2 regions of the Shewanella zhuhaiensis genome follow, and region 2 is predicted to be linked to the other one. Evidence: predicted binding sites of a transcription regulator. Region 2 holds the regulator's gene; the other holds the start of a gene.
What was found. The regulator FliA, encoded in region 2, starts transcription of late flagellar genes. The targets are predictions, from matches to a motif close to CTAAAGNTNNNNNNNNNNNNGCCGATA.
Positions count from the first base shown of each region.

Region 1 (4,213 bases), on a different contig from region 2:
GTTGCGCCACTCCAGCGTAGGGTGGCGGAACTCAACATACTCAATCAAACACACGAGTGCCATGGCGCGGATATCGATACGCCCTGAACTGCCGGCCCCCTGACGCTCAAGCTCCCTGAATCCCCGTAGCAACGCCTGCTCAAAACGGGCAGTCCAGAATGGCGAGCGAACGCCTTCATCTTCTCGCATCTGCTCCTGACGCAACTTCACCGCGCTGTCGATAAGGCCTTTTATCAGCGAAAACTGACACTGCGCCTGCCAGTCGGCGGCCGGATCGCCAAACAGCTGTCCCTTGGCATAGGTCACATCCAGGTAGCGGCTGATCACTTCACTGTCGTACAGGGCGGCGCCATCACTCAAAAACAGGCAGGGGATCTGCCCAAGCGGATTGCCAGAGAGCAGTTCATCGCTGTTATCAAAGGGGTTGGTGCCAATCTCTTCTACCTTCAGCTCCAGGTAGCGCACCACAATGCGCACCAAGCGGGAATAAGGTGAAGGCGCAGAGCACAGAAGTTTCATGGTTATATCCTTATTTTTGGAGCATGTGGACTTTTCACAGGTGTTTTTCAGCAACTTGATTGGTGTTTCTGCAAGGCAAGAACGAGAACCTGCCAGCGCAAACAACACTTAATCTAAAAATGTCACAACGCACTGATTACCAATATTTTTCGACCGTGATATTGCCGGGCGCCCGGCGCAGGTTTTTCGCCAGTCCGCGCTCAAGCAGCAGTGTTTGACACTCGGCCACCATGCCCGGATTGCCGCAAATCATGACCTGAGAGTGTTCAGCCGAGAGGGTAAGCCCGGTCATGGCTTCCAGTTCGCCCGAGCTCAGCGCCTGCGGGATCCTTTGTTGCAGCGCCCCCGCCATCGGCTCACGGGTGACGGAAAGCACCAAATGGAAATCAGGGTTGGCCTTGGCAAGTGCCTGTAAATCCACGAGGTAGGCCAGGTCCTCTGCGTACCTCACACCATACACCAACACAAGATGTTCAAAGCGCGCGGCGGGCTCGGGGGTCTTCAACATTGAGATAAAGGGCCCAACCGCGGTACCGGTGGCCAGCATCCACAGCTGACGCCCGGCGCTTTCAGCCTTGGGCAATTCATCGAGGGTCATAAACCCGGTGGCCGTGGCCGAGACTTCCAGCGAATCACCGACATTCAAATCCTGAAGTTTAGGGGAGAGTTGGCCATCTTCAACGGCAACAGCAAGAATTTCGAGGTAATCGCTGCCGGGAGGATTCACCAGTGAGTATGCCCGGGCCACCCGCCGCTCCTCGTGCTGGAGGCTGAGCTTGATAAACTGCCCGGCAATAAAAGGGGATATGTCTGCCGCAATCTGCAGACTGAAGAGTTTGTCTGTCCAATCGCGCCGCGCCAGAATGGTGCCTTCAACCCACATGTTCGCTCCCGCTACTGTGTATCAGGCTTCCAGCATAAGCACAGGGCCGCGAAATAAAAACCCTTTTTATTGAAGACCTTTATTTACGCAGCCCGACTGCCGGCGCAGGCCAAAGTTTACTCTGTTTGCTCTGGCGACTCTTGGGGGCTGAAGCTGTCCGCAAAGTCTTTCAGCCCTTGCTGCACCAGCTCATAGGTTTTGTCGACTCCGGCAGCAATATCGCCTTCAAGCACCTTAAGACCCGAGAGGATGTCGCGGGCTTCTTTAAAGCCCTGGTCGATAGCGCCGCCTATGATGTCCATAAATCCACTGAGCTGTTCATCAAAGCTTTGGCTGGCATTTTGCGACTGATGCAAGGCAAAGAACTGGGTGGCAAAGTCGACGATACGGCCAGCGGTGGTCTCGGGCGAGGTATCCACACCTTCGTCCGCCAGACGCTGAATGGCCTGCTCACCCATGGCGGGGGCCAGTTCCTCGTTGATGGCCTCAATGGCTGCACGGTACAAGAGCACCATGGGCTCGTCGGCGGCACTGAGGTTAACTTCTTGCTGTGCCGAGAGAATAGCGGCATTCATCAATGCCCGGCTGGAATGGGCAGCGGTTTTTTGGCTGGCAACCACGGCCACGTCCTGGCCATGATTGCGACCGGTCTGGGTCGATTTGTCCTTGGCAACGGCCGATACCTCGGCGCCGTGATTTTGCGGACTGGGACGGATTTCCATAACTCACCTCGATAACGGGATCGCATATCAACTTATTATCGGCGATTTTTTGCACAACTTTAGCGATTAACGCTGCAAAGTGGCATACCGCTGGTGATTTGGGGTTTAGAGTTTAGACTTAAGTTTTAATTTAAACTTAATTTCGCTTGGGTATAATGTGCGGCCTATGATTGATTTGCCTCACATGAACGGATTAAAGTGAGAGGTGGATCAACAACAATCAGCTCAGGATCCTGTTTGTGAACAACCCAAAGTTACCCGAGGCAAAAACCCGCAGTAACAGTTGCAAGAATTGTGACCGACTGACGGAAATAGAAGGTGAGCAGCTGTGCTTCAGGGATGGCCGCATTATCCGTCTGCTTCCCGCCGATGACAGTAAGCAGCCCCCTATTCTGTGTGAGGGATGGCGACAAAACCCGCCCCTCATCCGCAAAACCGATTAATAAAAGCTGACGCTGGCCTGCCTTGCAGGCTGGCTGTCGCGGATAATGCCGTCCAACATCAGGTCGGTATTCAACTTCGCCAGGGTTAGCCCCCGGGTCGACACCTTCAGTCCGGCACACAGCTGGGCATAAATATCCAACAGACCTTCCTGAGTAACCTGACGTTTTTTTAATGTTGCGGCAACCGCGTTCCAATCCGTGGTTACTTTCTCCGGCATGCCTTCCAGATTGACCAACAAAGCGATATTTTTCATAGCGACTCCGTTACAACTCCCACGTTTTTTAAGGGATTATGCGAGCCGTTTGCTGAATCGCACCTGAACTTCACTTCATCTTTTGTTCATGTTGAATGTGCCATAGACGGCTGTACAAACCGCCTTTGGCAAGCAGTTCACTGTGGCTGCCCTGTTCAGCAATTTTGCCCTGACTGAGCACCACAATACGGTCGGCATCCACTATGGTCGACAGCCTGTGGGCCACCACCAGACTGGTGTGCCCAACAGCCACTTCCCTGAGGGCATCAAGAATGGCTTTCTCGGAGCGGCTATCCAGCGACGAGGTGGCTTCATCAAACACCAGAATCGGCGAGCCCTTGAGCATGGCCCTGGCAATGGCCACCCGCTGCTTTTCACCGCCGGAGAGTTTAAGTCCTCGCTCACCCACCTTGGTCTCGAGTCCTTGGGGCAAGGAGGCCACAAACTCTGCCAGATGGGCATGTTGAATCACTTCCCGCACTTCATCATCGCTGGCGCCCGGGCGACCATAGCGGATGTTTTCCAGCAGCGAGTCGTTAAACAGCACTGTGTCCTGGGGCACGATGGCGATGGCGCGACGCAGGCTGTCCTGGGCCATGTCCCGGATATCGACGCCATCGATTAAAATGCGCCCGCCACTGACATCGTAAAAGCGGAACAGCAGCTTAATCAGAGTAGATTTACCGGCGCCGCTGTCGCCAACCACCGCCACCTTCTCCCCCGGAGCCAGGGTAAAGCTCACCTCATTGAGGATGGGACGCTCGTCATAACGGAAGGACACCTGCTCAAAGCGCACCTCGCCGCGCTGGCACTGAAATGCCTGTGCTGTGTCTTTATTCAAAATCTTCGGCGTCTGATCCAACAGCCCGAACATGCGCTCGATATTGGCCAGTGCGCCGCGGATTTCGCGGTACACAAATCCCAGGAAGTTCAGCGGCATAAACAGCTGCATCATAAAGGCGTTTATCAGCACAAAGTCACCGAGGGTCATCTTGCTCTCGGTTACCTGAGATGCTGCCAGTGCCATCATGGCCGTCATGGCGGCGGCGATAATAAAGGCCTGTCCGCCGTTCAGGGCAAACAGCGACAAACGGTTGTTTCGCTTGGCAGTTTCCCAGGTTTCCAGCGCCTTGTCGTAGTGATCGGCTTCGTACTTTTCGTTGTTGAAGTACTTTACGGTTTCGTAGTTCAGCAGGCTGTCTATGGCGCGGGTGTTGGAAATGGAGTCGGCCTTGGCGGCCTCGCGCACATAGCCGGTACGCCACTCGGTTGCCACCACGCTGAAACCGATATAGGCCACCACGGATGCCAGGGTAATGGCGGCGAACTGCCAGCCATATTTAACCAAGAAAATGCCCACCACCAGGCCAATTTCCAGCAAGGTTGGCACTA
Region 1 covers NZ_JAKUDL010000001.1:426,081-430,293, reverse strand. The annotation lists gene MJ923_RS01825 (glutathione S-transferase family protein) at 1-519, opposite strand, end outside; gene MJ923_RS01820 (ferredoxin--NADP reductase) at 656-1,402, opposite strand; gene MJ923_RS01815 (DUF5610 domain-containing protein) at 1,519-2,124, opposite strand; gene MJ923_RS01805 (hypothetical protein) at 2,564-2,821, opposite strand; gene MJ923_RS01800 (ABCB family ABC transporter ATP-binding protein/permease) at 2,892-4,213, opposite strand, start outside.
Region 1: a site for FliA is predicted at 2,161-2,187, ahead of MJ923_RS01815 (DUF5610 domain-containing protein). Genes of this name have one in related genera too.

Region 2 (4,213 bases):
ATGGTATTAATGGCATCGACCGCCTGAAGGATGATATCCATCAGCTCGGCGCTGACATGGCGCTTACCCGTTCTTAATAAATCGAAGGTATTTTCCGACTCGTGGCACACATCCACCATGGGCGCCAGGCTAAGGAAGCCAGCGCCACCTTTTACGGTGTGAAAGCCACGGAAAATGGCGTTGAGCAGATCTGTGTCTTCCGGGTTGTTTTCAAGGGCAACCAACTGCTCTTGCAACAGCTCCAGAATCTCACCGGCCTCAATCAGAAAGTCCTGCAGAATCTCTTCATCAACATCGAATGCCATTAAATTGACTCCTTATCAGAAACCCAGGCTGGAGAGCAGATCGTCGACTTCGTCCTGACCCGTTACCACGTCCTGACGAAGCTCGGCGTTCATAATCGGCCCTTCGGCTTCAATGGTGTTGACGCTTGGGCTGGTACGCTGGGTCATTTCTGTTACCGGTTGCTCGCCAAAGACGGTCAACATGGAGACCAGGCTGTTTTCAACTTCCCGAACCAAGTCGATGACTCGCCGGATCATTTGTCCGGTCAGATCCTGGAAGTCCTGCGCCATCAAAATTTGATTGAGCAGCTCACGCAGCCGCTCTGAGTCTTGTTCACTACGGGTCATCAATTGCTGAACGTCGTGGCACAAGCTCTTGAATTCAGTCAGTTCAATGTCACGCCGCATCAGTTTGTCCCAAGTTGGTGTGACAGTTTTAATATGGTTGATTAAGGCATCGGCCAATGGCAGACACTCTTCCACGGCATCCATGGTCTTGTTGGCGGCTTGCTCAGTCATGTCGATAACATAATTGAGGCGCTCTTTGGCATCGGGAATATCGACGCTGGCCAATTCCGCCAGGCGGCTGTCGAGCTGAAAATCCACCAGGGCGCTGTGAAGCTGACGAGTCAGTTTACCGACTTCGTCAAAGAGTTCCTTTTGAATGGGGGCCGCCAATTCGCGGATCAGCAAATCGGCTTTTTCCTGCTCGCCGCCGCTGAGCAGCGTCACGAGTTCCTGTGCCTGTTCGAGACTAATGAGCCCTGATGTTTGTGCCTGCATAGCTCATCCTTGCTCAACCAAGTCGTTCGAAGATCTTATCCAGCTTCTCTTTCAGTGTCGCAGCGGTAAAGGGCTTCACTACATAGCCATTTACCCCAGCCTGAGCGGCAGCAATGATCTGTTCACGCTTGGCTTCGGCGGTCACCATCAGCACAGGGATATGCTTCAGACTCTCATCGGCGCGGATGGCCTTGAGCAAATCAATACCCTGCATGCCGGGCATGTTCCAATCGGTAACCACAAAGTCGAAATCGCCCTTCTGAAGCATTGGCAAGGCGGTTGAGCCATCATCTGCTTCCTGGGTGTTATTGAATCCCAAGTCTCGCAACAAGTTCTTGATGATACGTCTCATCGTTGAAAAGTCGTCAACGATAAGAATCTTCATATTCTTGTCCAAGGTTTCCTCCGGTGAGCTGACACTCTAACTGCTCGATAATGAATTATACGTGTGTCCAATGCTTGAGCTTGCCTTTGAGCCTGAGCATCGCCTGACTGTGGATCTGGCATACCCGCGACTCGCTGACGTCAAGAATGGCACCTATTTCTTTTAAGTTCAGTGCTTCATCGTAATAAAGCGATAACACCAATGCGTCTCTCTCCGGCAACTGGCGAATGGCATCTGCCAAGGCCTGTTGAAACTGGCTACCCGCCAGATCGTCATAGATGTCGTCTGTTTGCTCCCCATCGGGAACCAGTACATCCTGAGATACGCCCAAATCTTCTATCCCTATGATTTTCCCTACAGAAACATCATTGAGAATATGATGGTATTCATCCAGCGACATATCAAGTCTTTCGGCAATTTCGCTGTCGCGGGCATCCCGTCCCAGCTCCTGCTCTAACTCATCAATGACCTGGGCTACCCTTCGCTGGTTACGGTGTACTGACCGTGGCACCCAGTCGCCCTTGCGGATTTCATCCAGCATGGCGCCGCGAATGCGGATCCCGGCGAAGGTTTCAAATTTGGCGCCTTTGCCACCATCAAACTTGGTCGAGGCCTCCAGCAGGCCAATCATGCCTGCCTGGAGCAAGTCGTCCAACTGTACGGATGCCGGCAGCCTGGCCAACATATGGTGCGCGATTCTTTTTACCAGCGGTGCGTACTGTTCAACGATGGAGGTTTTATCCTCCATGGAGGTATACGCCGCGGCTTTATTCACTCGCTCTGTCCTCTTGATACTCGGGACGATGCACCAGACGCTCTACGAAGAACTCCAGATGACCGCCGGGCTGCTGGGGTATAGGCCAGCTCAGCACCTTGTTGGCCAAACCGTGATATGCAATCGCGGCTGGAGACTTCGGATAGGCTTCTACGATCAATTTTTGCTTACGTACTGATTTTCGCAAGTTTTCATCGAAGGGAATTGTTGCAACCAATTCCAGTGCCACATCCAGGAAGCGGTCAGTTACCTTGCTGAGTTTAGCAAATAACTCCATACCTTCCCGGAGACTACGCACCATATTTGCAACAATTTTGAACCGGAACACACCGTGTTCGCGGCTGAGGATCTTAATGAGGGCATAGGCATCTGTGATAGACGTCGGCTCATCACACACCACCACCAGTACATCCTGTGCGGCGCGGGAGAAGCTCAGTACCATGTCGGAGATACCGGCTGCGGTATCCACAATCAGTACATCGAACTGGGTGCGCATTTCACTGAAAGCGCGGATAAGTCCGGCGTGCTGTGCAGAGGTTAGTTCCACCATGGCCTGGGTACCGGAAGTGGCTGGCACTATACCAATCCCCTTGGGACCACGGAGAATGATGTCATCGAGCTCCGCATCGCCCGATAACACGTGGGAAAGATTTTTCTCGGCGCGAAGCCCCAGCATGACGTCGACGTTGGCCAGACCCAAGTCAGCATCCAGCACCAACACACGCTTGCCCTTTTCTGCCAGAGCCACAGCCGTATTGATGGAAACGCTGGTTTTGCCTACCCCACCCTTGCCGCCAGTGACGGCAATGACTTTTACTTTTTCGTTATATGGCTGATTCATCATACGTAAACCGCTTGCTTGATCACGGGTCATAGCTTCACTCAAACGCACAGGTCGTGTTATCCGACCATAAATTATTATCGATACCCTGATACTCAGGTTCATTCAGGGCATCGAGCGCCTGCTTAGCCAGCGACAGAGTATCTGCCACCTGCATATCCTCGGGCACACGTTGTCCGTCGGTTACATAACTCAGCGGCAGGCCACTCTGAATAAGGATACTCAGTGCTCCTGCCAGAGACACGGATTCATCCAGTTTGGTCAGCACAGCCCCCGACAGAGGGATGCGCTTAAAGTGCTTAACGGCGTCCTGAAGCACCCGGCGCTGCGATGTAGCTGACAATACCAGATAACTGCGGATCGGCAAGGCACTGTTCGCTGTCAAATTGTCCAGTTGTTCAACTAATCGCATATCTCGCTGGCCCATACCTGCGGTATCTATCAATACTAGCTTGCGATTGCGCAGCTGATAAAGAATTTGTTGCAACTCATTGAGATCATGAGCTTGCTTCACAGGACATCCCATGATTTTGCCATAAGTTGCCAATTGCTCAAAGGCTCCGATGCGATAATGATCTGTGGTGATTAAAGCCACCTGATCGGCACCGTGATGCGCAGCAAAACGGGCAGCAATTTTGGCAATCGAGGTGGTTTTACCCACGCCGGTTGGACCAACAAAGGCCACCACACCGCCGCGACGAACAATATCATCACCTTGATTATCAAGCATATTTGCCAAGCTTTGTGGCAATGCCTTCACCAACTCTGCCGGTGTATAGTGCTGAGCGAGACCAGCCAACTTGGATGCGACCGCAGGTGAAAACTCCGCCTCCAACAGCCGGGTTTCCAGCATGGCACCCACAGGATCGGTGCGCTTTTTTTGCTCCATCATCAAAGAAGAAACCTGATGAGTCAGCAAATTACGCAGTGATGCCAGCTCTTCTTTCATGGCATCAAGCTCAATTTGTTGGCGGCCACCTGCGCGGGATTTGTCCGCATCCGGGGTAAAAGTAGCCTGACGGGGCGCCTCTTTCATCTTTGGCGCGGCGGGCGCTTCCAGGCCACGGGCCCAGGCAGGCATATCATCTTCTTCCACCACACGGCCCATTTGCTGATTCATGCGGCTTTGTTGACGCTCCAGCAGC
Region 2 covers NZ_JAKUDL010000002.1:96,471-100,683, reverse strand. The annotation lists gene MJ923_RS06025 (chemotaxis protein CheA) at 1-305, opposite strand, end outside; gene MJ923_RS06020 (protein phosphatase CheZ) at 321-1,067, opposite strand; gene cheY (chemotaxis response regulator CheY) at 1,081-1,464, opposite strand; gene MJ923_RS06010 (RNA polymerase sigma factor FliA) at 1,508-2,227, opposite strand; gene MJ923_RS06005 (MinD/ParA family protein) at 2,220-3,101, opposite strand; gene flhF (flagellar biosynthesis GTPase FlhF) at 3,106-4,213, opposite strand, start outside.